DNA from 2 places in the Streptomyces sp. NPDC048606 genome. Region 2 is predicted to be linked to the other one. Evidence: riboswitches for the same ligand, from Rfam matches in the RefSeq annotation. Region 2 holds a riboswitch; the other holds the start of a gene.
The links. Region 2 has a riboswitch for S-adenosylmethionine ahead of thrC (threonine synthase). Riboswitches for the same ligand answer to the same signal wherever they lie in the genome.
Positions count from the first base shown of each region.

Region 1: linked by a shared signal. The riboswitch ahead of AB0D01_RS19755 (aminotransferase class V-fold PLP-dependent enzyme) and the one ahead of thrC (threonine synthase) in region 2 are both predicted to bind S-adenosylmethionine.

Region 1 is NZ_JBEZIB010000017.1:68,292-82,775, reverse strand. It holds gene AB0D01_RS19785 (hypothetical protein) at 1-284, opposite strand, end outside; gene AB0D01_RS19780 (heme-copper oxidase subunit III) at 472-1,092, shown strand; gene AB0D01_RS19775 (c-type cytochrome) at 1,170-1,979, shown strand; gene AB0D01_RS19770 (Rieske 2Fe-2S domain-containing protein) at 1,976-3,034, shown strand; gene AB0D01_RS19765 (cytochrome bc complex cytochrome b subunit) at 3,031-4,662, shown strand; gene trpD (anthranilate phosphoribosyltransferase) at 4,842-5,906, shown strand; SAM riboswitch class IV at 6,045-6,161, shown strand; gene AB0D01_RS19755 (aminotransferase class V-fold PLP-dependent enzyme) at 6,380-7,801, shown strand; gene AB0D01_RS19750 (Lrp/AsnC ligand binding domain-containing protein) at 7,922-8,203, opposite strand; gene AB0D01_RS19745 (rhomboid family intramembrane serine protease) at 8,200-8,922, opposite strand; gene AB0D01_RS19740 (hypothetical protein) at 9,048-9,287, shown strand; gene AB0D01_RS19735 (NYN domain-containing protein) at 9,327-10,691, shown strand; gene AB0D01_RS19730 (NlpC/P60 family protein) at 11,004-12,020, shown strand; gene AB0D01_RS19725 (NlpC/P60 family protein) at 12,296-13,345, shown strand; gene AB0D01_RS19720 (hypothetical protein) at 13,371-14,484, shown strand, end outside.
Region 2 is NZ_JBEZIB010000011.1:120,791-135,274, reverse strand. It holds gene AB0D01_RS14675 (ROK family protein) at 1-514, opposite strand, end outside; gene AB0D01_RS14670 (extracellular solute-binding protein) at 726-2,030, shown strand; gene AB0D01_RS14665 (DUF3263 domain-containing protein) at 2,078-2,392, shown strand; gene otsB (trehalose-phosphatase) at 2,436-3,284, shown strand; gene AB0D01_RS14655 (trehalose-6-phosphate synthase) at 3,358-4,722, opposite strand; gene AB0D01_RS14650 (glucosyl-3-phosphoglycerate synthase) at 4,896-5,846, opposite strand; SAM riboswitch class I at 6,031-6,186, shown strand; gene thrC (threonine synthase) at 6,180-7,478, shown strand; gene AB0D01_RS14640 (MoaD/ThiS family protein) at 7,517-7,795, shown strand; gene AB0D01_RS14635 (cold-shock protein) at 8,192-8,398, shown strand; gene groL (chaperonin GroEL) at 8,713-10,335, shown strand; gene AB0D01_RS14625 (GNAT family N-acetyltransferase) at 10,430-10,855, opposite strand; gene AB0D01_RS14620 (Uma2 family endonuclease) at 10,916-11,491, opposite strand; gene AB0D01_RS14615 (phosphoribosylanthranilate isomerase) at 11,628-12,248, shown strand; gene AB0D01_RS14610 (SDR family oxidoreductase) at 12,377-13,117, shown strand; gene AB0D01_RS14605 (hypothetical protein) at 13,164-13,418, opposite strand; gene AB0D01_RS14600 (protease inhibitor I9 family protein) at 13,508-13,861, opposite strand; gene AB0D01_RS14595 (S8 family peptidase) at 14,242-14,484, shown strand, end outside.

The sequences.
Region 1 (14,484 bases), on a different contig from region 2:
TCCTGCGGGCGCCCCATCAGCAGCAGCACCGGGGGGCACCGGAAGATCTCGTCCTTGATCTGCCGGCACACGCCCATGCCCCCGGCCGGGACCGCCTCGCCGTCCAACACGCACACGTCGACGCCGCCCGCGTCCAGTTCCTTGAGAACCGCCGGAAGCGTGGCGCACTCCAGGAACTCCACCGGCGGCAGGTCCGCCGCCGGCCTGCGCCCGGCCGCCAGCCGCACCTGCTCCCGGGTGCCCGCGTCGTCGCTGTAGACCAGAACCCGCGCAGTCGCCCGCATTTCGTTCCTCCACGTGTCCGTGAATCACGCTGATGATGCGCGGGATGCTACTCCGTCCGACCGGCTGTCAACATCGGTTCGGACAGCCTCCCGATCACTCGTCTGATGGGCCGTTCGGGCCTAGCGCACGCCCCTGACACTCCGAACGGCACCCCCCGGGGTGAGGGCGGGATAAGCGACCGACATAATGTCGGTCGTGGCGACAGCAACGACAGTAGATACCGGGCACGCGCACCCGACGGTCAACCGGCCGAACCTCGTCAGCGTCGGAACCATCATCTGGTTGAGTTCCGAGCTGATGTTCTTCGCGGCCCTCTTCGCGATGTACTTCACCCTGCGATCCGTGACGGGCGCCGAGTACTGGACAGAGCAGGCATCGAGCCTGAACCTGCCCTTCTCGGCGACGAACACCACGATCCTGGTGCTCTCCTCGCTCACCTGCCAGCTCGGCGTATTCGCCGCCGAGCGCGGTGACGTGAAGAAGCTCCGGACGTGGTTCATCATCACGTTCGTCATGGGTGCGATCTTCATTGGCGGCCAGGTGTTCGAGTACACCGAGCTGGTCAAGCACGAGGGCATGTCTCTCTCGTCAGGCCCGTACGGCTCGGTCTTCTACCTGACCACCGGCTTCCACGGTCTGCACGTGACGGGCGGTCTCATCGCCTTCCTGCTGGTCCTCGGCCGGACGTACGCGGCCAAGAGGTTCACCCACGAACAGGCCACGTCGGCCATCGTCGTGTCCTACTACTGGCACTTCGTCGATGTCGTCTGGATCGGCCTCTTCGCCACGATCTACCTGATCAAGTAGCGAACACGTCGCCGGGCCCGCGCCCGGCACTCCATCCAGAAACACCGACGCAGAAGATCCTGACACCGGGGTAATCCGTGAAAAAGCTCTCCGCACGACGACGCCATCCGCTGGCGGCGGTCGTCGTTCTACTCTTCGCGCTGGCGGTCACTGGGGGGCTGTACGCCGCCTTCGCGCCCGCGAGCAAGGCGCAGGCCGATGAAACCGCCCAGTCCCTCGCCATCGAGGAGGGCAAGAAGCTCTACGCCGTGGGTTGCGCAAGCTGCCACGGGACCGGCGGTCAGGGTTCGTCCGACGGCCCCAGCCTGGTCGGCGTCGGCTCCGCGGCCGTCGACTTCCAGGTGAGCACGGGCCGCATGCCGGCCCAGCAGCCCGGCGCGCAGGTGCCGAAGAAGCCGAACATCTACTCCCAGGCCCAGATCGACCAGCTCGCGGCGTACATCGCGTCGCTCGGCGCCGGTCCGATCACGCCCCACGAGAAGCAGTACGACCCGGCTGGTGCCGACATCGCCAACGGTGGTGAGCTCTTCCGCAACAACTGCGCGCAGTGCCACAACTTCACCGGCGAGGGCGGCGCGCTGACGAACGGCAAGTACGCCCCGAACCTCGAGGACGTTTCGCCGAAGCACATCTACGAGGCCATGCTCACCGGCCCGCAGAACATGCCCTCCTTCCCGGACAGCACCATGCCGGAGAAGCAGAAGAAGGACATCATCGCGTACCTCCAGAACGTCAACGGCGAGAAGTCGACGAACCCCGGTGGCCTCAAGCTCGGTGGCCTCGGCCCCGTCTCCGAGGGTCTGTTCGGCTGGATCTTCGGTCTGGGTGCGTTGATCGCTGTCGCCGTCTGGGTCGCGGCCCACACCGCTAAGGCCAAGAAGTCATGAGTAGCCAAGACATTCCCGAAGAGAAGCACCTGCCGAGCGAGCAGGGCGACGCGCACCACGCCGGCGTGGCGGTCGCGGACGACCCGTTCGCCGACCCCGGCCTCCCGGTCCACAAGCCGCGCATCCAGGACATCGACGAGCGGGCCGCCAAGCGGTCCGAGCGCACGGTCGCGATGCTGTTCACGCTGTCGATGCTGGCCACGGTCGGCTTCATCGCGTCGTACGTGGCCCTGCCGGTCGACAAGATCGTCTACATCTTGCCCATCGGGAAGGTGAGCGCCCTGAACTTCGCCCTGGGCCTGACCCTGGGCGTGGCTCTGTTCTGCATCGGCGCGGGCGCGGTCCACTGGGCCCGCACCCTGATGTCCGACGTGGAGGTCGCCGACGACCGTCACGAGATCGCCGCTTCGCCGGAGGTCAAGGCGCAGGTCATGCAGGACTTCGCCGATGGTGCGAACGAGTCCGGCATCGCCCGCCGCCCCCTGATCAAGAACACGATGATCGGCGCGCTGTCCATGCTGCCGCTGTCGGCCCTCGTGATCATGCGCGACCTCGGCCCGCTGCCCGAGGACAAGCTCCGCAAGACCCTGTGGTCCAAGGGCAAGCTGCTCATCAACCAGAACACGATGGAGCCGCTGCGTCCCGAGGACGTCCTGGTCGGTTCGCTGACCTTCGCCATGCCGGAAGGCCTGGAGGAGGACCAGCACGACTTCCAGGTGCAGATCGCCAAGGCCGCCCTGATGATCGTCCGTATCCAGCCGGAGGACATCAAGGACAAGAAGGAACTGGAGTGGTCCCACGACGGCATCGTGGCCTTCTCCAAGATCTGCACCCACGTCGGCTGCCCGATCAGCCTGTACGAGCAGCAGACGCACCACGTGCTCTGCCCGTGCCACCAGTCCACCTTCGACCTCTCCGACGGCGCCCGTGTCATCTTCGGCCCGGCCGGTCACGCCCTTCCGCAGCTGCGGATCGGCGTGAATGACGAAGGCTTCCTCGAGGCGCACGGCGACTTCGACGAGCCCGTCGGTCCTGCATTCTGGGAGCGCGGATGAGCACTGCCACCGAGTCCAAGACGGCGCGCAAAGCGCCGGCCGGCGAGCGCGTAGCGGACTGGGCGGACGGCCGCCTGGGCATCTACACCCTCGCCAAGGCGAACATGCGCAAGATCTTCCCGGACCACTGGTCCTTCATGCTGGGTGAGATCTGCCTCTACGCCTTCATCATCATCATCCTCACGGGTGTGTACCTGACGCTGTTCTTCCACCCGAGCATGAACGAGGTGGAGTACCACGGCTCGTACGTGCCGATGCAGGGCGTCATGATGTCCGAGGCCTTCGCCTCGACCCTGGACATCAGCTTCGACGTCCGCGGTGGTCTGCTCATCCGACAGATCCACCACTGGGCGGCGCTCATCTTCGTCGCGGCCATGGTCGTGCACATGATGCGCGTGTTCTTCACGGGCGCGTTCCGCAAGCCGCGCGAGGTCAACTGGATCTTCGGCTTCCTGCTGCTGGTCCTCGGCATGTTCACCGGCTTCACCGGTTACTCCCTGCCGGACGACCTGCTCTCGGGTACCGGTGTCCGCTTCATGCAGGGCGCCATCCTCTCCGTCCCGATCGTCGGCACCTACCTGTCGATGTTCCTGTTCGGCGGCGAGTTCCCGGGCGGCGACTTCGTCGCACGCTTCTACTCGGTCCACATCCTGCTGCTGCCCGGCATCATGATGGGTCTGCTGGTCGCGCACCTGATCCTGGTCGTGTTCCACAAGCACACCCAGTACGCCGGCCCCGGCAAGACCGAGAAGAACGTCGTCGGCATGCCGCTGCTGCCGGTCTACATGGCCAAGGCCGGAGGCTTCTTCTTCCTGGTCTTCGGTGTCATCGCGGCCATCGCGGCGATCGCCTCGATCAACCCGATCTGGGCGCTCGGCCCGTACCGTCCGGACCACGTGTCCACCGGCGCGCAGCCCGACTGGTACATGGGTATGCCGGAAGGCCTCATCCGAGCCATGCCGGGCTGGGAGATCAACCTGTGGGGCCACACGCTCGTCCTGGGCGTGTTCATCCCGCTGGTGCTCTTCCCGCTGGTCCTGGGCGCCATCGCCGTCTGGCCGTTCATCGAGTCCTGGGTCACCGGGGACAAGCGCGAGCACCACATCCTGGACCGCCCGCGCAACGCCCCGACCCGTACGGCCTTCGGTGTCGCCTGGATCTCGGAGTACATCGTGCTCCTCATCGGCGGCGGCAACGACATGTTCGCCCAGTACTTCCACCTGTCGATCAACTCGATCACCTGGTTCGTCCGGATCGGCTTCTTCGTCGTCCCGGTCCTGGCCTTCATCGCCACCAAGCGGATCTGCCTCGGCCTCCAGCGCCGGGACCACGACAAGGTGCTGCACGGTCGCGAGACCGGCATCATCAAGCGTCTGCCGCACGGTGAGTTCGTCGAGGTCCACGAGCCGCTCTCGCAGGCGAAGCTGCACACGCTCACCTCGCACGATCAGTACGAGCCGCTCGAGATCGGCCCGACGGTCGACGAGAACGGTGTCGAGCGCAAGGTGACGGCCACGGAGAAGCTGCGCGTGAAGCTCAGCAAGGGCATGTTCGCGGAGGGCAACCAGATCCCGAAGCCCACCGTCGAGGAGTACAAGGAGATCCAGAGCGGCCACGGCCACCACTGATCTCCGGCATGACAGCTTGAGGGATTGATTCAGGTCAATCCTGGTGTCGCCACGGCGAGAGCCCCGTCCAGTGTCTGGACGGGGCTCTTCGCCTTCCTCCGGCGCTGGATAGGCTGAGATCGTTCCCATTTCGACGTGGACCCCGACATCGGGTGGCCGACCAACAGCAGGAGCTGACCATGAACGTTGCGACCCCGGCAGGCGGCGACAGCGTGGCGGCCCGTGGCTGGCCGGGCGTCCTCGACGCGCTGCTGACCGGCCAGGACCTCACCGCCGACGACAGCGCCTGGGCCATGGACCGGATCATGCGCGGTGAGGCCACCGACGCGCAGATCGCCGGTTTCGCGGTCGCCCTGCGCGCCAAGGGCGAGACCGTGGCGGAGATCAACGGTCTCGTCCGGGCGATGTACGACCACGCCAACCTGATCGAGGTCCCGGGCCGGACGGTGGACATCGTCGGCACCGGCGGCGACGGAGCGAAGACCGTCAACATCTCGACGATGTCCGCGGTCGTCGTGGCCGGAACCGGCGCCAAGGTCGTCAAGCACGGCAACCGGGCCGCGTCCTCGGCGTCCGGCTCCTCCGACGTCCTGGAGAAGCTCGGCGTCAACCTGGACCTGACCCCGGAAGGGGTGGTCCGGGTGGCCGAGCGGGCGGGCATCACCTTCTGCTTCGCGGTGCGGTTCCACCCCTCGCTGCGGCACGTGGCCGCCGCCCGCAAGGAGCTGGGCATCCGGACCACGTTCAACTTCCTCGGCCCGCTGACCAACCCGGCGAAGGTGCGGGCCCAGGCCACCGGCGTCGCCGACGCCCGGATGGCCCCCATCGTGGCGGGCGTCCTCGCCGAACGCGGCTCCTCGGCGCTCGTCTTCCGCGGTGACGACGGCCTTGACGAGCTGACCACGACCGCCACCTCCCGGGTGTGGTGGGTCCGCGAGGGCACGGTCACCGAGCTGCCCTTCGACCCGCGCGACGTCGGCATCGAGCTCGTCGACGTCTCGCGGCTGCGCGGCGAGGACGCCTCCTACAACGCGGACGTGGCGCGCCGGGTGTTCGCCGGCGAGACCGGCCCCGTACGGGACGCCGTCCTCCTGAACGCGGCGGCGGCGCTCGTGGCCCTGGACCCCGGTACGGGCTCGCTGGAGGAGCAGATCGCGGCGGGCATCGCCCGAGCGGCCGAGGCCATCGACTCGGGCGCGGCCCGTGCGGCCCTGGAGCGCTGGGTGGCGGCCAGCAACGCCTGACCACGCGGGGCGCGGGCCGTCCGCCGCGCGGACGGCCCGCGGTGAGAACGGCGTGAAAGAGGCGTGGAGGAACAGACCCCGGTCCGCATGGCGGACCGGGGTCTTGTCTTCGGAGGATCTTGTGGCAAGATGCTCACAGGTCACGAGTGACAGCGTTTAGGCCCCGGCTTGCTGTCCGGCAACCCTCCTTCCGTGGCGGGGTGCCCCGGGTGATGACCAGGTCGTAGGCAGCAAGGCCTGCGGCAAGCGCGGATCCCTCGACACCAGGGGTCCTGGTCTCTCGAGGAGCTTTTCCGTGAGCAAGCGAATGCGATAGGGCGAATCCGCCCCTTCTTCACCCCTCGGACCAGGGTCGCCTCCGCGCACCCGCCTTCCTCCTCCGAGGCCTTTCCCGTACCCCCGACGGCCGCGCCGCCGTATCCGCGTACGGGCACACCGAAGCCATTCAGCCCTGCCTGCCGGGAGATACCGCCATGTCCGCATCCCTGAACGCCGCCGCTTCCTCCGCCACCGCCACCGTCGCCGCCACGTCCGCCGCCGCGTGCGCCGCTTCCGCGGAGCCCGCCTGTGACGGGCCGCTCCCGGTCCTCGGCCGCGACGTCACCGTCCCCCTCGTGACCGGCGGCGAGGTCACCTACGCGGCCCTGGACTACGCGGCCAGCGCCCCCGCCCTCCAGCGGGTCTGGGACGACGTCGCCGCGTACGCCCCGTACTACGGCAGCGTCCACCGCGGCGCCGGCTACCTCTCGCAGCTGTCCACCGACCTCTTCGAGCAGAGCCGGGTCACGGTCGCCGAGTTCCTCGACTGCCGCCCCACCGACCAGGTGGTCTTCACCCGGTCCACCACCGACTCCCTGAACCTGCTCGCCGCCGTGCTCCCGGCCGACTGCCAGGTCTTCGTCTTCGAGACCGAGCACCACGCCTCGCTCCTGCCGTGGACGAAGGCCCAGGTCACCTACCTCAACGCGCCGCGCACCCCGGGCGAGGCCGTCGCCACCCTGGAGCGGGCGCTGGCCGACCGCGAGCCCTACGGCCCGGCCCTGGTCTGCGTCACCGGCGCCTCCAACGTCACCGGCGAGCTGTGGCCGGTCAAGGAGCTGGCCGCGGCCGCGCACGCGCACGGCGCGCGGATCGTGCTGGACGCCGCCCAGCTGGCGCCCCACCACCCCGTCTCGGTGCGGGAGCTGGACGTGGACTGGGTCGCCTTCTCCGGGCACAAGCTCTACGCGCCCTTCGGCTCGGGCGTCCTCGCCGGCCGCGCCGACTGGCTCCGGGAGGCGCAGCCCTACCTCGCCGGCGGCGGCGCCTCCCGCAAGGTCGCCCGTCGGGAGGACGGCGGCGTCGACGTCGAGTGGCACACCACGGCCGCCCGCCACGAGGCCGGCTCCCCGAACGTGATCGGCGTCTACTCGATCGCCTCCGCCTGCAAGGCTCTGACCGAGGCCGGGTTCGACTCCCTCGTCGCCCGCGAGCGCCACCTCATCGCGAAGGTCCGCGAGGGCCTCGCCGAGGTCCCGGCGGTCCGCGTCCTGTCCCTGTTCGGGGACGACGCGCCGCGCGTCGGCGTCATCTCGTTCGTCGTGGACGGCTGGAACAGCTCCCACTTCGCGGCCGCGCTGTCCGCCGAGTACGGCATCGGCGTCCGCGACGGCCTCTTCTGCGCCCACCCGCTGGTGCGCACCCTGCTCGGCAGCGAGCCGCAGGAGCCGGGCGAGTGCGGGGCGCCCGAGGCGGCGCCCGGCGAGCGGTCCCTGAACGCGATCCGCGTCAGCTTCGGGGCGGGCACCCCCGACGAGCACGTCGAGCGCTTCGTCGGGGCCGTCAAGGAGCTGGTCGCGGACGGCGCCAAGTGGCGCTACCGCACGGAAGAGGGCCGCTGCGTCCCGGCCGTCTGAGGCGCGGCGCGGGCGGGGGCGCCGGGAGCCGGTGGGCCCGGCCGGGGGGAGACCACCCGGCCGGGCCCACCGGCTCCCGTGCCTGCCGGGCGCGGCGCGGGCCGGGCGCGGCGCCGGCCCTCAGGCGTCCAGGCCGATGGCGAAGGCCGCTTCGAGGTCGTGCTGCGAGTAGGTGCGGAACGCGACGTGCGTGTCCGTGGCCTCCACGCCGGGGATCTTGCTGATGCGGCCCGGGATGATGTCCGCCAGGTTCTCGTGGCGGGCCACGCGGACCAGGGCGATGAGGTCGTACGTACCGGTGACGGAGTAGACCTCGCTGACGCTGTCCAGCGCGGCGATGGACTCGGCGATCTCGGGGATGCGGTCCACGCTGGTCTTGATGAGCACGATCGCGGTGATCACGGCTGGCTGTCTCCCTCGACTGCGGTCACTGGTCGTCCCACTCTAGTCGTACGCCGATAACGCACCCACGCGTACAGGAAGCCCACCGAGAAGCCCACGACGTGCGCGAGGTACGCCACTCCGGGGCCGCTCTCCGCCCGGTGCGCGGCCAGCCACTGGAGCCCGAACCAGAACAACAGCACGATCCACGCCGGGAAGCGCAGCGGCAGGAACAGCAGGAACGGGAACAGGCTCGTCACCCGCGCCTTGGGGAAGAGGCACAGGAAGGCGCCGAGGACCGCCGAGATCGCGCCGGAGGCCCCGACCAGCGTCTGGTCCGAGGAGGCGTTGGCCGCCGCGTACGCGGCGAGGGCCAGGTAGCCCGTGGTGACGTAGAAGACGAGGAAGGGGACCCGGCCCATCCGTTGCTCCGTCATCGCCCCGAAGACGTGGAGGAACAGCATGTTCCCCAGCAGGTGGAGCCAACTGCCGTGGACGAAGAGGGCCGTGAGCGGGGTCAGCAGCGGTCGTCCGGCACCCGAGAAGAGCTCGTCGGGGACCACGCCCCAGTGCCGGAAGTACGCGGTGCCGTTCGCGAGCAGCCGCTCGCCCGTGCCGTAGGTCGGATTCAGGCCCGAGGCCGGGCCGAAGAGGAACGCCGCGCAGCAGCCGGCGATCAGCGCGTACGTGACCACGGGGCCGCGTGCGACGTCGGCTACGCTCCGCCACTTTACGATCATGAGACAGAGCATGACGCAGGTGGACCCACCTGACGGCGGTGCCAGGCCGTAGGGTTACGTGCTGCGGTCCGCCGACCGCCGCGGAAGGCTTTGATTGAATGAGCTACGAAGGAGAGAGCGGCCTGATGACGGTTCCCCTGCCGACCGACACCACCCGGTGGCGCTGCACCCTGTGCGGCAACCTCACGCGGTTCGACGTCACCCGATCGTCGAAGGTCGTGGAGTACGTCCACCTGGACCTCGCCGGGGAGCCCAAGGTCGAGGAGCGCGAGGTGGTCAGTGAGACCATCGAGTCGGTGCGCTGTCGCTGGTGCAACGCGGTGGACCAGATCGAGCTCGTGGACAGGCCGGGCGCCGACTCCTGACGGAGCGGGGCCCACAGTAGATCACGGTAGGGGTGACGGATTGTGGAGCCAGCAAGCGGCGCCGGGTCGGCCGACGCGGCCGGCGACGCCGCGGAGGTCCTCGACCGCCCGCTGCCGGAAGGCGTGCGGCGCCGGGTCGTCGCGCTCGTCTCGGACGCCTTCGGCGGACTGACGGTCGCGGACCTCCCGGCGCAGCTGCGCCAGTACGCCCGTTTCACCCCGAGCCGGCGCGCCAAGTTCGCGGGCAACGCGATGGCCGCCGCCGTGGAGAGCGACGCCGTCTTCCGCGGCCGGATCGCGGAGAAGGTGCGCGAGGCGCAGCCGGAGCTGGCCGGGGCGCTGGACGCGGGCGCGCCGCCCGCCGCCGCCGATCCGCTGGACGTGGCGGCCGCCGCGTACGTGCTGCGCCCGGCGGGCTGGGTCAAGTTGGTCGCCGCCGCGGGGGAGGAGGCGCAGCGCGCCGACGCCGAGCGGGTCGGGGACGAGACCCGGCGGGAGCTGGAACGGCTGCGCGAGGAGCTGGCCCACGTACGGGAGAGCCACCGCGCCGGCGGGGACCAGGTACGGGCCGAGCTGGAGGCCGCGCGCAAGGAAGCGGAATCGCTTCAGCGCAAGCTGCGCAGCGCCCTGAGCGACGTCAAGCGGGGCGAGGCGGCCCTGCGCAAGGTGGGCGCCGAGATCGACGGGATCCGTTCGGAGGCGGCGGCCCAGGTGGCGGCGGCCGAGAGCGAGAGCCGCCGGCTCAAGTCCCGCCTGGCGGAGGTGGAGTCGGCGCTGGAGACCTCGCGGCGGGCCACCCGCGAGGGGCGCAGCATCGAGGACATGCGGCTGCGGCTGCTGCTGGACACCGTGTTGGACGCGGCGGCCGGGCTGCGGCGCGAGCTGGCGCTGCCGCCGGTCTCGACGCGCCCCGCGGACACCGTCGAGGCGGTGGAGCCGGGTCGGATGACGCCGAAGGACATCGCGGCGCGGGCGCTTTCGGAGACCGATCCGGCCCTGCTGGACCAGTTGTTGGCGCTGCCGCAGGCGCACCTGGTGGTCGACGGCTACAACGTGACGAAGACCGGCTATCCGACGATGCCGCTGGAGAAGCAGCGACTGCGGCTGCTCGGCGGGCTGTCGATGCTGGCCGCGCAGACGGGCGCCGAGATGACCTGCGTCTTCGACGGGGCGGAGCTGGCGGCGCCGGTGCTGCTCGCGCCGCCGCGCGGGGTGCGGGTGCTGTTCTCCAAGGCCGGTGTGACGGCGGACGAGTTGATCCGCCAGCTGGTGCGCGCGGAGCCGCCGGGCCGGCCGGTGGTCGTGGTCTCCACCGACCGCGAGGTCGCCGACGGGGTGGCGAAGGCGGGGGCCCGGCCCGTGACGTCGGCGCTGCTGCTGAAGCGGCTCGCCCGGGTGTCCTGACTCCGGACGCGGCGCGGGCCGCGTCCGCCGCGCGGGTCGTGTCCGTCGTGGGCGTTCCGGGTGGATCGGCCCCTTCGGGGGCGGGCGCGGGGACGCACCGTGAGCCCGTCGGCACGCGGTGTGCGCCGCGGTTGACGAAGCCGGGCGGTCAAGCGGAATTTTGCGTCCGACCCTTTGAAGTGATCAAGGACTGGTCACTATGGTGCGCCCAAACCTTCGTGCGATGGGTCACCCGTTCGGGGTGTCGGGCGGGGGTGTGCCCGCCGGACGCGCCCCGCGCCCGGCGGCCGGAGGGTGAAGGAGTCCGCCCCCGTGGCGTCCCACCGTCGAACCAAGCCGCCCGCCCGCGCGCGCGTGAGCGTGCTCACCGCCACCGCGGCGGCGGCCGTCGCCCTCTCCTCCCAGTCGGCCGTGGCCGCCCCCGACCGACCGACCAAGGACGAGGTCAAGGCACAGGTCGACGCCCTCTACGAGGAAGCGGAACGGGCCGGCGAACAGTCCAACGGGGCCCGCGAGCGCCAGGAGAAGCTGGAAAAGGAGATCGAGCGGCTCCAGGACCGGGTCGCCCGCGACCAGGGCGAGCTGAACGACCTGCGCAACGCGCTCGGTTCGCTGGCCACCGCCCAGTACCGCGGCGGCGGGCTCGACCCCGCCGTGGCCCTGCTCCTGTCCGCCGACCCGGGCGGCTACCTCGACAGGGCCTCCACCCTCCAGCGGTTGAGCGGCAGGCAGGTCGAGGCGGTCGCGCGGATCCAGGCGAAACAACGCGCCCTCGCGCAGCAGCGCCAGGAGGCCGCCGGCAAGCTCGCCGACCTCGACGCGACCCGCGAGGAACTCGCCGCGAAGAAGAAGACCGCCCAGGACAGGCTGAACCGGGCGCAGACGCTCCTCAACACGCTGACCGCGCGCGAACGCGCCCAGTTGAAGGAGGACGAGGCGAAGGAGGGCCGCGGCGCCGCCCCCGCCGCGCCGGTGGGCGCCTCGGGCCGCGCCGGGGCGGCGCTGGCCGCCGCGAAGACCAAGCTGGGCAGCGCCTACATCATGGGCGCCACCGGCCCCGGCGCCTACGACTGCTCCGGACTCACGCAGTGGGCGTACGGCCAGGCGGGCGTCGCCATCTCCCGCACCACCTACACCCAGGCCAACGACGGCACCCGCATCGGCCGCGACCAACTGCGCCCCGGCGACCTGGTCTTCTTCTACGACGACCTGCACCACGTCGGCCTGTACGCGGGGAACAACACCACCCTGCACGCCTCCAACCCGCGCGGCGGCGTCAAGTACGAGTCCCTGGACAACATGCCGTTCCGGTTCGGCGTCCGCATCTGAGGCCCGCCCCGTCCGGCGTCCCGGCGGGCGCCCCCGTCCGGCGCTCCGGAGGGACGCGCCGCACACCGCCCATCCGGGCGAATTGCGGGGAGCCGACCTGACCGCGCGCCCCGCCGGTGACCTGCGAACGCGGCGGGGCGCCCCCGTACGGGCCCTTCGGAGGTCGTTGGTCGGCGCGTGGTCGCGCGGCTACTGTCTGCCAGCGCGGAACCCCGGCCCACGGCCGTCCACGGGGGGCGGACCCGGGGCCGCGCAGCGGAAGGGAGCGGTTCCACGTGGCGTCCCATCGCCGGACCGGGCTCAGCGGCCCCGACCGGAACACCAAGGTCACCGTCTTCACCGCCGCCGCGGCGGGCGCCGCCGTGGCCCTCGCGGGCGCACCCGCCGGAGCGGCCCCCACGCTCCCGCAAGAACCCCAGGGTTCCCGCGCCCAGGTCGACCGCCTCTTCGAGGAGGCCGAGAAGGCCACCGAGGCCTTCAACGAGGCGGGCGAGAAGGCCGACCGGCTCCGGGCCGAGATCGGCCGGGCCCAGGACGCGGTGGCCCGCGGCCAGGACCGCATCAACACCATGCGCGGGGTCCTGGGCACCTTCGCCGGAGCCCAGTACCGCTCCGGCGGCATCGACCCCACCGTCGAGCTGATGCTCTCCGACGACCCCCGCGACTACCTCGACAAGGCCGCCGTGCTCAACCGGCTCAGCGGTCGCCGGGCCCAGCAGCTCGGCGAACTCCGCGAGGAGCAGCGGCGGATCGGCCAGCAGCGCGAGGAGGCCGGCCGCAAGCTCGCTGCGCTCGACGTCCTGCGCTCCGACGTGGCCCGCCACAAGCGGTCCGTCACCGCGAAGCTCGCCGCCGCCCGCAGGCTCCTCGACGCCATGCCCTCCGGGGAGCGCGCCGACTTCGAGCGGGCCTCCCGGTCGGCGGGCCGCGCCGACGGCCTGCCGGAACCGGCCCCGGCGTACGGCGGCGGCCGGGCCTCCGGGCGGGCCATGACGGCCGTGATGGCGGCCCGCGCGGCCGTCGGCCGGCCGTACGTGTGGGGCTCGACCGGCCCCTCCGGCTTCGACTGCTCGGGGCTGATGGTGTGGTCGTACCGCCAGGCGGGCGTCTCGCTGCCGCGCACCTCCCAGGCCCAGCGCCACGCCGGGCGGCAGGTGCCGCTCTCGCAGGCCCAGCCCGGGGACCTGGTCACGTACCGCTCGGACGCCAGCCACGTCGGCATGTACGTGGGCAACGGCCAGGTGGTGCACGCCCCCTACCCGGGGGCCCGGGTCCGCTACGACCCCGTCGGGATGATGCCGGTGTCCTCGGTGACCCGGCCCTGAGCGCGGGGATGCGTACGATCGGCTGATGATCCCGGTCCCGCGCGCCGTACGACCCCGCGAGCCCGCGCTCCGGCGGCGGCGCGCGCTCCGGAGGCGCGTCCGCTCCCGGCGGGCGCTCCCGGCGCGGGTGTTCCTGGCGGGCCTGCTCCTCGCCGCCGTCGGATGCCAGGCCCCGGCCGGTCCGGACGCCGGTGCCGACGCGCGACCGGTCCGCGAGGCCGTCGCCGCCTGGTCGGCCGAGCCCTCCGGGAAGCCGGCCGGGATCCCCCTGGAGGACTGGTCCTACGAGGTCACCTCCGTGCCCCCGCACCCCGGCGCGCAACTGCGCGTCCCCGCCCTGCTGCGCTACCGGCTGGCCGGCCACGACACGGCGCCCGTCGAGGCGCGCCGCGAGGTCGAGGTCGCGCGCACCGAGGCCGGGGGCGCCTACCGGGTGCTCGGCGACCGACCTGCGCCCGGCGCGCCGCCCCAGCTGTGGGACCAGGGCCCGGTGGAGGTGGTCCGGGGCGCGCACACCCTGGTCCTGGCCTCGGGCCGGCCGCCGGGCGAGGCGGCCGCGCTGGCCGAGGGGGCGGACCGGGCGGTGCCCGCCGTCGGGGCCGCCTGGCCGGGGGAGTGGGCGCGGCGGGTGGTGGTGCTGGCGCCCGCCTCGCTGGACGCGATGGCCGCGCTGCTGGGCCGCCCGGCCGCCGAGTACCGGGGCCTGGGCGCCGTCACCACCGGCCGGGTGGGCGCGGGACCCGCCCCCGCCGACCGGGTGGTGATCAACCCGGAGGGGTGGGCGCAGCTCGGCGAGGAGGGGCGGCGGGTGGTGCTGACCCACGAGGTCACCCACGTCGCCACCCGCGCCGCCACCACCGCCCGCACCCCGCAGTGGCTGTCGGAGGGGTTCGCGGACTGGGCGGCGTACCGGGGTGGCTCCCTCGCCCCGGACCGCGTCGCGCCCACGCTGGCCCGCGCCGTACGCGAGGGCCGGATCCCCGCCACGCTCCCGGCGGACGCCGACTTCGCCTTCGGCGGGGACCCGCAGGCCACGGCGCGCGCCTACGAGGGCGCCTGGCTGGCCTGCCGGCTCATCGCCGACCGGTGGGGCGAGGACAAGCTCGTACGCCTCTACACGGAAGCCGGTCGCGAGGCGC
Region 2 (14,484 bases):
CGGGGCGGACCACGATGTGCCCGATCTCGCCGGCGTAGCCGTGGGCGCCGGCCTCGATGAGGCCGGCGATCCCGATGGCGCCGGCGATGCCGGTGCCGAGGGGGACGAAGAGGAAACGGTCGGCGCCCTGTCCGGCGCCGATGCGGCCTTCGGCGAGACCGCCCGTGCGCACGTCGTGGCCGAGGGCCACGGGGATGCCTCCGAGGCGTCTGCTGAGCATGTCGCGCAGCGGTACGTCGCGCCAGCCGAGGTTCGCCGCGTAGACGGCGATCCCCGCTTCGGCGTCGACGATGCCGGGTACGGCGACGCCGGCGGCCGAGGCGGTCGCCCCGAAGCGTTCGGCGCCGAGTGCGAGGAGTTCGGCGGCGAAGTCGAGGATCGTCTCGACGACGGCCTCCGCGCCCCGGGAGCGGCCGGTGGCGCGGCGTGCCTCGTGCAGCAGGGTGCCGTCGCCGGCGATGAGGGCGGCCTTCATCCCGGTGCCGCCCACATCGAGGGCGATGACGTGTTTCACGGGTTTCACAGAGGACAGTCTCGCGTGCTCGGCGGGGAAAGGTCTAGTCCAATGGGGGGAATTGTTGAGTGACCATACAAATCAGGACCGCTCTCCGGACACGGTCCGGACACAGTCCGCCGCGTGACGGCGTTCCGGATGTGGAGGCGACGGCAAAGTGGTGTAGACCTTACGTCGAATCGTACGTACAACAAGGGGTGGATCGAGAACCGTGAAGGGCCGTTACCTGAGCCTGGCCGCCACCGGGGCCGTGCTGTGCCTGACCGCCGTGACGCTGACCGGTTGCGGAACCGTGTCGGGTCTCACGGGGGACAACGAGGTGACCCTCCGGGTCGTGGCGGCCGACTACGGCGACAATCCGCAGAACTCCTCCGCCGGCTACTGGAAGGACCTCGCCGCGTCCTTCGAGAAGGACAACCCGAACGTCCACGTCGAGGTCAGCGTCTACTCCTGGTCCGAGGTCGACGCCAAGGTCGCCGCCATGGTCAAGGAGGGCAAGGCCCCCGACATCGCGCAGATCGGCGCCTACGCCGACTACGCGGAGGCCGGCAAGCTCTACACCACCGACGAACTGCTCTCCGTCACCACCGAGGCCGACTTCCTCGCGCCCCTGGCCGACGCCGGCAAGGTCAAGCGCGTCCAGTACGGCATGCCCTTCGTCGCCAGCACCCGCCTGCTCTTCTACAACCAGAAGCTGCTCGGCGACGCCGGCGTCATACCCAAGGACAGCACCGCCCCCTGGCAGCCGAAGACCTGGGCGGACCTGGAGGCGGCGGCCAAGAAGCTGAAGACCGCCGGCGTCCCCACCCCCTTCGCCGTGCCGCTGGGCCGCGAGGAGGCCCAGGCCGAGTCGATGATGTGGATGCTCTCCGGCGGCGGTGGCTACACCGACAACGAGGACGCCTACCAGATCGACTCCCCGGAGAACGTGAAGGCCTTCGAGTTCCTGCGCGACAAGCTGGTCGGCCAGGGCCTGACCGGCCCCGTCGAGCCCGGCAAGCTGGACCGCCAGGCCGCCTTCGACGCCTTCACGCGCGGCGAGGTCGGCATGCTCAACGGCCACCCCACGCTGCTCAAGCAGGCCGCCGGCAAGGGTGTGAAGTTCGGCATGGTCCAGCCGCCCACCACCGACGGCACCGACCACTCCGCGATGGGCGTCGCCGACTGGGTCATGGCCTTCAAGAACGGCCACCGCAAGGAGTCCGGGAAGTTCCTGGACCACCTCTTCTCCGCGAAGAACGTGACCACCTTCACCAACAAGTACGACCTCCTGCCGGTCACCACCAGCGGGTACCGGGCCATGGAGGCCAGTTCGGGCGGGTCCGCCGCCCAGCTGAAGACCTTCCTCGCCGCCCTGCCGAACTCCAAGCTGTACCCGGTCGGCAAGAAGTCCTGGGCCGGCGTCAGCGAGGACGTGAAGCAGAACATCGGACAGGTCGTCCAGCCCGGCGGCAACCCCGGGAAGGTCCTGGAGGAGATCGCGCTCAAGGCCCGCAAGGCCGACGGCGACCGCTGAACCGGTCCCCCGCCGGCGCTGTCGGCGCCCGCCGTTAATCTGGCCGTATGACGGACGACGGGCGCGAGGAAGCGGAGACGGGGGCGGGAGCGGCGGCAGAGGCGGGAGCGGGGGCGGGGCCGGGAGCGCCCGGGCCCGCCGCGCTGACCGCCGTCGAGACCGCCGTACTGGCGTACGAAGCCCGTACCTGGCCCGGCCCCGGCGCCAAGGAACGGGCGATACGCGAGGGCCTCGGCCTGACCCCCGTGCGGTACTACCAGCTGCTCAACGCCTTGATGGACGATCCACGCGCGCTCGAACACGCCCCGGGCACCGTCAACCGCCTCCGGCGCATCCGCGAGGGCCGGCGGGCCCGCCGCTGAGAAGGGGTGGGCGTCCCCGCCCGACCCCGGTAGGGTCGAACGCATGGGGAGCCATCCGCACGATCCGCCGATGCCCGTGCCCACCACCGCGGCCGGCCGCGAGGGACTCGAAGCCCTCCTCCGCGCACCGCGCGGGGCCGTGATCGCCCTCGACTTCGACGGCACCCTCGCCGACATCGTCCCCGACCCCGACCAGGCCCGCGCCCACCCCGACGCCGTGGCCGCGCTCGCCGCCCTCGCCCCGAAGGTCGCCGCGGTCGCCGTCGTCACCGGCCGACCCGCCGGCGTCGCCGTCCGCCACGGGGGCTTCGCCGGAGTACCCGGCCTCGAACACCTCGTGGTCCTCGGCCACTACGGCGCCGAACGCTGGGACGCCGTCAGCGGCATCGTCCACGCACCCGCCGAACACCCGGGCGTCGCGGCCGTACGCGCCGAACTGCCCGGCTTCCTCGACACGATCGGCGCCTGGCGCGGCACCTGGATCGAGGAGAAGGGCCGGGCGCTCGCCGTCCACACCCGCCGCGCCCAGGACCCCGAAGGGGCCTTCGCGGCCCTGCGCGAACCCCTCACCGAGCTGGCCGCCCGCCATGGGCTCATGGTCGAGCCGGGCCGGGCCGTCCTGGAACTGCGCCCGCCCGGCATGGACAAGGGCGTCGCCCTGACCGAGTTCCTCCAGGAGCGCGGCGCCGAGGCCGTCCTCTACGCGGGCGACGACCTCGGCGACCTCGCCGCCTACTCCGCCGTCGAGAAGCGCCGCGCCGACGGCCTGCCCGGCCTGCTCGTGTGCAGCGGCTCCGCCGAGGTCCCGGAACTGGCCTCCCGCGCCGACCTCGTCCTGTCCGGCCCCTCCGAGGTCGTCGCCCTCCTCGCCTCGCTGGCCGCCGCGCTCTGAGACGCCGCCCGCCCCGGGCGCCCGCCGATCCGCCCGCCGTGGGCGCCCGAGGACGGGCGCCCACCCGCGGCGCTCAGCGCCCGAGCGCCGCCAGCTGCGCCTCGAACCAGGTCGCCGGCGGCAGCGCCGTGGCCGCCGCCGCCAGCCGCTTCGTCCGCTCCGCCCGTTCCGGGGCCGGCATCGTCAGGGCCTCGTGCAGGGCCCGCGCCGTCCGCGAGACGTCGTACGGGTTCACCGTCAGCGCGTCCGCGCGCAGTTCCTCGTACGCCCCCGCACCCGTGGACAGGACCAGCGCGCAGCCGGCCTCCGACACCACCGGGATCTCCTTCGCGACCAGGTTCATCCCGTCGCGCACCGGGTTGACCAGGGCCACGTCCGCCAGCCGGTACGCGGCCAGCGAGCGCGCGAAGTCGTCCTCGACGGAGACCAGCACCGGCTGCCAGCCGGGCACGCCGAACTCCTCGTTGATCTCCGCCGCCAGCTCCCGCACCGCCGCGGTGTAGGAGCGGTAGACCTCCAGGTCCTGCCGCGAGGGGTAGGCGGACGCCAGGTGCACCACCCGCTCGCGCCACTCGGGCCGGGTCACGAGCAGCTCCCGGTAGGCCAGCAGCCCGCGCAGGATGTTCTTCGACAGCTCGGTGCGGTCCACGCGGACGATCGTCCTGCGCTCGCCGACCTCCGCCCGCAGCGCCGCCAGCTTCTCGTCCACCTCCGGCCGGTGCGCCAGCGCCCGCAGGTCGTCGCCGTCCACGCCCAGCGGGAACACCGCCGGCTTCGAGCCCGCCGCGGCCGCGCCCGCCCCGGCCCGGAAGGCCTCCGCCCACGCCTCGGTGTGGAAGCCCACGACGTCCGCGCCGAGCATCCCCTCCAGCAGCCGCGCGCGCACGTCGTCCGGGAGCATCCCGAGGAAGTCGGGGGAGGCCCACGGGGTGTGCGTGAAGTGCGCGATCCGCAGGTCGGGCCGCAGCGCGTGCAGGGCGCCCGGGACCAGCGCCAGGTGGTAGTCCTGCACCAGGACGGCCGCCCCCTCGGCGGCCTCCTCGGCCAGGGCGCGGGCGAAGGCGTCGTTGTAGGCGACGTAGGAGTCCCAGCGGCGCCGGAACTCCGCGTCGAAGACGGGCTCGCGCGGGACGTCGTACAGGTGGTGGTGGGTGAACCACAGCACCGAGTTCGCGATGCCGTTGTACGCGTCGTCGTAGGTCCCCGGATCGATGTCCAGCATCCGCACGCCCGGCTCGGCCACCCCCCGCCGGACCGCCTCGCGGTCGGCGTCGGACAGGGCCGCGCAGATCCACAGGGCCTCCGGCTGCCGGGCGAGCGCGGCGGAGAGGCCGGAGACGAGACCGCCCCCGCCGCGCCGGGCGGTGAGCGTGCCGTCGGCGGCGAGGGCGTACGAGAGCGGGCCGCGGTTGGCGGCGACGAGTACCTGAGAAGCCATGTCGCGAACCTAGCCCGGGGCACCCGCGCTCAAACTCGTGTACGTCTCGTGCCCCCGCTCCGTGCCCCCGGCCGCGCCCGGGCGGCGCGCCCCCGCCGCGTGCACCGGTCGGGGCCTGGCCCGCGCCGGGGACGTCCGCGACGCGCCGGGGCACGGGCCCGGGCACGCGGCGGTCAGGCCACGCACCGCCCCGCGTACTCGGCGATCTCCACCATCGGCGGGCGCTCCTCCGTGTCCACGGGGTGGGTCCGCGGGACGAACCCGTCCGGCCCCCGCTCGAACTGCGTCAGCTCCGGCCGCACCAGATGCCCGCGCGAGAGCCGCAGCTGCGCCGTGCGGTAGATCGCCGCGGCCATCCGGCCCAGTGCCTGCCCGTCCTGGTGCCGGTGCAGCCGGACGCCGACGTCCACCTGGGCCAGCGCGTCCAGTCCGGCGGTGTGCAGCGCGTCCACGAGCAGGCCCAGCTCGACGCCGTAGCCGACGGGGAAGGGCAACCGTTCCAGCAGGGAGCGGCGCACGGCGTACTCGCCGCCCAGCGGCTGCACGAAACCGGCCAGCCGGGGCCAGTGCAGGTTCAGCAGCGGGCGCGCCACCAGCTCCGTCACCCGGCCGCCCTGGCCGGGGGCGTCCCCCAGCGGGCGGTCGTACATCGCCTTGACGAACTGCACCTCGGGGTCGGTCAGCAGCGGCCCGACGATCCCGGAGACGAAGACGGACGAGAAGTCGCGCAGGTCGGCGTCGACGAAGCAGACGACCTCCCCGGTGGTGGCCAGCAGGGAACGCCACAGCACCTCGCCCTTGCCGGGCAGCGCCTCGATCCTCGGCAGGATCGCGTCCCGGTGCACCACCCGGGCGCCGGCCTTCGCCGCCACCTCCGCCGTGCGGTCGGTGGACCCGGAGTCGACGACCACCAGCTCGTCCACCAGCGGGAGGTCCGGGCCGTCCATCAGATCGCGCCGGATCACCTCGACGATCCGCCCGACCGTGGCCTCCTCGTCGAGCGCGGGCAGCACGACGCTGACCGTCGTCCCGGTGGCCCGTTTCCGCTCGATCAGCTGGTCGAGCGGTCGGTCGGCGGCGGACCAGGAGCGGTCGGCCAGCCAGCGCTCCACCTCATCCAGCACTGTCGGTACTCCCTGACGCTCGGTGTTTTCGGCCGAAATGTGATCCATCTCGCCGTTCGGACGGCTGTCTCAACCGCCCGGCCCTTCGGTTACAGTCTTGAACAACGCGAAGGACCACCGCATGCCGGGGGTCCCGCGCACAAACGCACCGGCGCGCCCTCCAGCGCGGTAGCCGGCGCCATACCGCTCATCCAGAGGGGCAGAGGGATACGGCCCGTTGAAGCCCCGGCAACCCTCCAGTCGGTTCTCGCGATCGCCATCGGCGACATCAGCGGGGTCCCCGACTAGGGAAGGTGCCAATTCCGTCTCATGGCGAAGTGCGCCATGGGGAAGATGAGGAGAAAGGGCCTCGCCATCATGGCTGCACAGACTGTCGCCACCTCTGTCGATCTCGGACCGGCCAACGGTCTTTCCTGTCGCGAGTGCGGCACCCGCTTCGAACTCGGACCGATCTTCGCGTGCGCCGAGTGCTTCGGACCGCTGGAAGTCTCCTACGACCTGCCCACCGGTGACCCCGAGGCCCTGCGCGCCGCCATCGAGGCCGGCCCGAACAACATCTGGCGCTACGCCCCCCTGCTGCCCGTCCCCGCGGACGTGGCCTCCAAGCCCAGCCTGAACCCCGGCTTCACCAAGCTCGTGGACGCGGCCAACCTGGCCAAGGAGCTCGGCGTCACCGGAAAGCTGTACGTCAAGGACGACTCCGGCAACCCGACGCACTCCTTCAAGGACCGCGTCGTGGCCATCGCCGTCGAGGCCGCCCGCGCCTTCGGCTTCACCACCCTCTCCTGCTCCTCCACGGGCAACCTGGCCGGCGCCGTCGGCGCCGCCGCCGCCCGCGCCGGCTTCCGTTCCTGCGTGTTCATCCCGCACGACCTGGAGCAGGGCAAGGTCGTCATGGCCGGTGTCTACGGTGGCGACCTGGTCGGCATCGAGGGCAACTACGACGACGTCAACCGCTTCTGCTCCGAGCTCATCGGCGACCCGCTCGGCGAGGGCTGGGGCTTCGTCAACGTCAACCTGCGCCCCTACTACGGCGAGGGCTCCAAGACCCTGGCGTACGAGATCTGCGAGCAGCTCGGCTGGCGCCTGCCCGACCAGATCGTGATCCCGATCGCTTCCGGCTCCCAGCTGACGAAGATCGACAAGGGCCTCCAGGAGCTGATCAAGCTCGGTCTCGTCGAGGACCGGCCGTACAAGATCTTCGGTGCCCAGGCCGAGGGCTGCTCCCCGGTCTCGACCGCCTTCAAGGCCGGTCACGACGTGGTCCGCCCGCAGAAGCCGAACACCATCGCCAAGTCGCTGGCCATCGGCAACCCGGCGGACGGCCCGTACGTCCTGGACATCGCGCGCCGCACCGGCGGCTTCGTCGAGGACGTGAACGACGAGCAGGTCGTCGAGGCCATCAAGATCCTCGCGCAGACCGAGGGCATCTTCGCCGAGACCGCGGGCGGCGTGACCGTCGGCGTGACGAAGAAGCTCATCGAGAACGGGCAGCTCGACCCGTCGCTGACGACCGTCGTCCTGAACACCGGCGACGGCCTGAAGACCTTGGAGGCGGTCGCCGCGGACAGCGGTCAGACGGCCACCATCCGCCCGAGCCTGGACGCGTTCCGCGCCGCCGGCCTGGCCTGACCACTTCTCCTCCGCACTACCGGAAAGGCAGTAGCGCCATGAGCGTCAACGTCCGCATCCCCACCATCCTGCGCACCTACACCGGCGGCGTCGCCGAGGTCCCGGCCGAGGGCGCGACCCTCGCCGAGGTCATCGAGTCCCTGGAGAAGAACCACCCGGGCATCGCCGCGCGCGTCCTGGACGACCAGGGCAAGCTGCGCCGCTTCGTGAACGTCTACGTGAACGACGACGACGTGCGCTTCGAGGGCGGCCTCGCGACGGCGACGCCCGACGGCGCCGGCGTGTCGATCATTCCCGCCGTGGCCGGCGGCTGCTGACGCCCCACGCGTTTCGCACGAGAAACAGAATTGCCCCCTCCGCCGAAAGCGGAGGGGGCAATTCTGCTTGATTGGGCGCGGTAGAGTTGGGGAAGTCCCCTCCGCTGTTCTTGCCCGCCGCATATGAGCGGGCCGCGGGAGGGTTGACATTGAGTCAACATGTGCGCGCGCTTTGGGGCTTTGGCGTGGATTGTCAGGCCCGAGTTGCCCTGGAATATGCCAGATTTTCACTCTATTTCCACGTTTCCGTGTGTCCAGATTTCTCGTCGGATTGACCTGTTGCAGACAGCAGCGGTGCGGATACATTCAGCCCCGGTCGAGGCGTTCCGGCGCAAGTTCTGACCCGGGTCCGCGAAGTGCGGTCCTGCGCAAGGGCCAGTAATAGGGGAGTTAGGCATGGCTCAGGGCACCGTCAAGTGGTTCAACGCGGAGAAGGGCTACGGCTTCATCGCGGTCGACGGTGGCGCGGATGTGTTCGTCCACTACAGCGCCATCCAGATGGACGGGTATCGCACCCTCGAAGAGGGCCAGCGGGTCGAGTTCGAGATCTCGCAGGGCCAGAAGGGTCCGCAGGCGGACATGGTCAAGCTCGCGGCCGGCTGAGTCCCAGCGCGTTCGACCACCGATACGTACGTACGAGGGGCCCACATCCCGGACACGGGATGCGGGCCCCTCGGCGCGTTCCCGGGCGTGTCCCGGCGCGCGGCCGGTGGTGTTGCCCGAAGCCGCTTGCACTCGTGGGGGTCGAGTGCTAATCATTGGCGTTAGCACTCTCCGGGTGAGAGTGCTACTAAGAGGACCGGGTCGGTGAGGCCCGCAGGGTCCGGCGGGAAGGAACCGCCGGAGTCGCAGGCCGTCCGTCGCGGGCGCGGGCGCGGTCCGGAGCAATCCACCCCTGTCCGGGAGGACCACTTCAGATGGCCAAGATCATTTCGTTCAACGAGGAGGCCCGGCGCGGTCTCGAGCGTGGCATGAACCAGCTCGCGGACGCCGTCAAGGTCACCCTTGGCCCCAAGGGTCGCAACGTCGTCCTTGAGAAGAAGTGGGGCGCCCCCACGATCACCAACGATGGTGTCTCCATCGCCAAGGAGATCGAGCTCGAGGACCCGTACGAGAAGATCGGCGCCGAGCTGGTCAAGGAAGTCGCCAAGAAGACGGACGACGTCGCGGGCGACGGTACGACCACCGCCACCGTGCTGGCCCAGGCGCTGGTCCGCGAGGGCCTGCGCAACGTGGCCGCCGGCGCCAACCCGATGGCCCTCAAGCGTGGTATCGAGAAGGCCGTCGAGGCCGTCTCCGCCGCCCTGCTGTCCCAGGCCAAGGACGTCGAGACCAAGGAGCAGATCGCCTCCACCGCCTCGATCTCCGCCGCTGACACCCAGATCGGCGAGCTCATCGCCGAGGCCATGGACAAGGTCGGCAAGGAAGGCGTCATCACCGTCGAGGAGTCGCAGACCTTCGGTCTGGAGCTTGAGCTCACCGAGGGCATGCGCTTCGACAAGGGCTACATCTCGGCGTACTTCGCCACCGACATGGAGCGTATGGAGGCGTCCCTGGACGACCCGTACATCCTGATCGTCAACTCCAAGATCGGCTCGGTCAAGGACCTGCTGCCGCTCCTGGAGAAGGTCATGCAGTCCGGCAAGCCGCTGCTGATCATCGCCGAGGACGTCGAGGGCGAGGCCCTGTCGACCCTGGTCGTCAACAAGATCCGCGGCACCTTCAAGTCCGTCGCCGTCAAGGCCCCGGGCTTCGGTGACCGTCGCAAGGCCATGCTCGGCGACATCGCCATCCTCACGGGCGGCACGGTCATCTCCGAGGAGGTCGGCCTCAAGCTGGAGAACGCCGGTCTCGACCTGCTCGGCCGCGCCCGCAAGGTCGTCATCACCAAGGACGAGACCACCATCGTCGACGGTGCCGGTGACAGCGACCAGGTCCAGGGTCGCGTCAACCAGATCCGCGCCGAGATCGAGAACTCCGACTCGGACTACGACCGCGAGAAGCTCCAGGAGCGCCTCGCGAAGCTGGCCGGCGGCGTGGCCGTCATCAAGGCCGGTGCCGCGACCGAGGTCGAGCTCAAGGAGCGCAAGCACCGCATCGAGGACGCCGTTCGCAACGCGAAGGCGGCCGTCGAAGAGGGCATCGTCGCCGGCGGTGGCGTGGCCCTGCTCCAGGCCTCCTCGGTCTTCGAGAAGCTGGAGCTGTCGGGTGACGAGGCGACCGGCGCCAACGCCGTGAAGCTCGCCCTGGAGGCCCCGCTGAAGCAGATCGCCGTCAACGGTGGTCTCGAGGGTGGCGTCGTCGTGGAGAAGGTGCGCAACCTTCCGATCGGTCACGGCCTGAACGCCGCGTCCGGCGAGTACGTCGACATGATCGCCGAGGGCATCATCGACCCGGCGAAGGTCACGCGTTCCGCCCTGCAGAACGCCGCGTCCATCGCCGCGCTGTTCCTGACCACCGAGGCCGTCATCGCCGACAAGCCGGAGAAGGCCGCTGCCGGCGCTCCGGGCGGCATGCCGGGCGGTGACATGGACTTCTGATCGGCCCCCGGCTGATCGGCTGTTCTCGAACGAGGGCGGCACCCCGCACGGGGTGCCGCCCTCGGGCGTTGTCCGGGCCCGGTGTCGCCCGGCGTCAGAGCCGCTTGAGGAGGTACACGTCCTCGTGGCCGGCGGGGAACCCGGGCACGCGGGCCTGCTCCTCGTAGCCGTGGCGGGCGTAGAAGGCAGGCGCCTGGAAGGTGAAGGACGACACCAGGATCGTCACGCAGCCGCGCCGGCGGGCCTCGGCCTCCGCGGCCTCCAGCAGTCGCGTGCCCCAGCCGCCGCCCCGGCTGTCCTCACGGACCCAGGTCATCCCGATCCCGGCCCGGTCCCCCCAGCTCCACCCCGACAGCCCGGCGACGAGGTCGCCGTCCGCGTCGGTGATCCGCACGGTGAACTCCGCCTGCTCGTGCCCGGCGGTCGCCGCCTGGTTGAAGGCGTCCAGCTCCTTGCCGAGCCGCGTGTCGAGCTCCGCGTCCCCGCCGCCTGTGGTGACCTGCACCCCGTTGTCGTCCATCCGGCCATTGTGCGGTGCGTCCGGGCCCCGGACCGAAGGGTTTTCGCCGGGCCGGCGGGGTCAGAAGACCGAGAGGTCGAGTGTGAAGTCGAACGGCGCGGGGACGGCCAGGGTCTCACCGAAGGACACCGTCCGGCGGGTCCGGTACCCGTGCGAGGAGGGGTCCGAGAAGCAGGTGATCTCCGAGTCCTGCATGTCGACGACGAGGTACACGGGGACGAGCGAGCCGTACACGTCCAGCTTCTCGTTCCAGTCGGCGTCCTTGGTGGAGACCGAGGCGAACTCCGCCACGAGGGAGAGCGCCGCCCCGTCCGCGTGCCGACCGTCTTCCTCGAACGCGGCCTCGTCCGCCACGAAGAGGTCCGGCCCGTAGGCGCGCTCGGCAGCGGAGAACCTGAAGAGGAAGGGTGCCGTCTCCGCGATGTGCCCCTCGGGCGCGTGGGCCTGGAGCTGTTCTCGCAGGGCGCGCATGCGACGGAGGCAGCGCAGCTTGGAGAACGGTGACACGACGATCTTCCCCCGGATGAGCTCGGCCTTGAAGCCGGCTGGTGTGTTCATCTCCGCGACGGTGCGCAGGAGGCTCTCGAACGGCTCTGGTGCCGACGCAGCCCCTATGGGGGTGGCCCGCTCGGTCATGGTCGTCACCGTCGTCCTCCGTGTGGCGTTCCGCGTCGGAATGTGTGCCCCGTCCCAGGCTAGTGGTGGCGAGGTGGCCGCGCTCGGCTGATGGGACGTATCGGCGGGGGAGAGGAGGGTTTGGTTGACTCGGGGCATGAGTGAGATGAGCGGGCTGTACGTCAAGATCTGCGGGCTGCGGACCGGGCACGACGTCGACGTCGCGGTGGAGGCCGGGGCGGACGCCATCGGGTTCGTGTTCGCGCCCGGGAGCCCCCGGACCATCGACGTCGTCGCGGCGCGGGAACTGGCGCGGCGGGTGCCGTCGGGGGTGCTGACCGTCGGGGTGTTCCGGGGCCAGTCCGTCGAGGAGGTGCGGCGGCTGACCGAGGAGAGCGGGGTGCGGGGCGTGCAGCTGCACGGGGAGGAGGGGCCCGAGGACTTCGCCGCGCTGCGCGCCGACGGCCGGACCCTGCTGCGGGCCACCTCCGAGCGCGCGGAGCGGTGCGGGGAGTACGGGGAGGACCTGTTGCTCCTCGACGCGCCCGACCCCGGCTCCGGCAAGCCGTGGAACTGGGGCTCGGCGGACTTCACCGCGCCCGAGGGGCGTTGGCTGCTGGCCGGCGGGCTGACCCCGGGCAACGTCGCCGAGGCCGTCGCCGTGACCGGGGCGTGGGGCGTGGACGTCTCCAGCGGGGTCGAGCGGGAGCGCGGGGTGAAGGACCCCGCGCTGATCCGGGCCTTCGTGGCGGCGGCCCGGTCGGCCGGCGGGGCGTGACGGGCGGGGCGTAGCTCCGGGCGCGTCGGGCGCTTCGGGAGCGGGTCGACAGATCGTCGAGGGTGTCGTGGATCTATGTGTTAGGTTATTTCTGTAGTGATCGTTACTGAATTACAGGGGGATTCGTCATGAGCAGGAACGCACTGGTCACGGGCGGCAGCAGGGGCATCGGCCGGGCCGTCGCCGAGCGGCTCGCGGCCGACGGGGTGACCGTCGTGCTGACGTACGCCGAAAACGAGGCGGCGGCCCGCGACACCGTCGAGACGATCACCGCCCGCGGTGGTCGCGCCCACGCGCTGCGGGCGGAGCTGGGCCGGCACGGGGACGCCGCCGCACTGTGGGAGGCGTACGACGCGCTCGGGCTCGGACCGGCCGACATCCTCGTCAACAACGCCGGCATCGGCCGCTCGCTCCCCCTCGGGCAGGTCACCGAGGACGACTTCGACCAGGTCTTCGCCGTCAACGTCCGCGCCCCCTTCTTCCTGGTGCAGGAGGGGCTGGAGCGGCTGCGCGACGGCGGCCGGATCATCAACGTCTCCAGCGGGGCCGCCCGTATCGCGATGCCCGAGAGCATCGCCTACGGGCCCACCAAGGGAGCCCTCGACAACCTGACGCTGAACCTCGCCAAGGTCCTCGGCCCGCGCGGGATCACCGTCAACTCCGTCGCCCCCGGCATCGTCGACACCGACGTCAACGCGGGCTGGCTCCGCGACAACCCGCAGGCCCAGGAGCACGCCGCGTCCCTCGCCGCGCTGGGCCGCGTCGGCAGGCCCGAGGACATCGCCGACATCGTCGGCTTCCTCGCCTCGGACGCCGGCCGCTGGGTCACCGGCCGCGTCGTCGACGCCACCGGCGGCGCCGGGCTCTGACCGCCGTCACCGCCGGTGGGCCGCCGCGCGGGGCGGCCCACCGGCGTCACCGGTCAGCAGACCTGGATGGCGTCGGCCTTGTCGTTGTTCGCGTCACCGACGTAGGAGCTCGACGAGGGGCCGTGGAGGCCCACAGCTGCTGCCGGTACCCGACCCAGTTGTAGACACGGGTGACGGTCCCACGGGTCTGGTTGTTGTGCCAGGACGAGGTCTTGTCGGTGAAGCCCCAGTTGCCCAGGTGCTCGAAGTCGCAGTCCGACCAGGTGAGCCGGCGGCCGTCGAAGTTGCCGTGCTCGTACAGGCAGGTCCAGGCGTAGGAGCAGTTCGGCGAACCGAGCGCGGCGGCGGGCTCGTAGGGGAAGGACGGGCGGGCGTGGGACCGGCCGGACCTCAGACGGCGGGGCCGAGGGCGCTCGCCGGACCGTCCTCCTCCACGGACTCCACGATCGGCGCGGCGCGCAGCGCGGAGACCTGCTCGGGGGAGAGCCGGGCGGCGAAGCCGTTGAGGGCGGTGCGGAAGACGTGCACCGGGGTGATCCCGTAGGCCTCGGCGACGGACGCCGGGTCGAGGGCTTCGTGGACGGTGACGAGGTACGTCGGCCAGTCCGCCGGCGCCACCGCGGCGGGCACGGCGGTGTCGGTGGTAGCGGCGTCGGCCGCCTGTGCGGCGGGCAGGACGGCCACGGCGGCCAGTGCGGCGGCGGCGACGGCCGTCGGCAGGGCCCAGCTCGGTCGGGTGCGCATGACGGCGAGGCCATCACGCACGTCCGGGCCGGTCAACGACCCCGTGCGGCGCGGCGGGGGCGGGCGGTGGTGAACCCGCGCGCGCTCCCTCGCCCGGCCGCCGGGTCACGGCCCGTACGGGTGAACCTGCGCGGACGGCGGGCGGAGCGGGGCGGCCGGCCCGGTGGCGCGCCCCGCCACGTGCATGATCGATTCTGCTGATGGCCCGACGGCCCCCGCCCGGCCCCGTGCACCCCCTTCGGCCAGGTGGCCGGAGCCGTTTCAAGTTCGTGGCCCCGGGTGACCGATGCACCGGGAGGCCGTCCCGCGGGGCTCTCGTCCCGGCCCGGTCGGCCCCACCCCCCACCGTTCTCCGCCTTCCGCTTCAGGGAGTTGCCGTCATGCGCATGTTCGTCCGTCTGGCCATCGCCACCCTCCTCACGGCCGGTCCGGCCCTGGCCGGTGGTGCGGCCGTCGCCGACACTCCGGAGCCCACGCCCGTCCCGCTGCACACCGCCGAGACGGGCGGCCTGCCGGGCCAGTACATCGTCACCCTGCACAAGGGCGTCGACCCCTCGAAGCTGGCGCAGAGACTGGGCGTGAAGCCGACGTTCGTCTACAGCGCGGCGATCAACGGCTTCGCC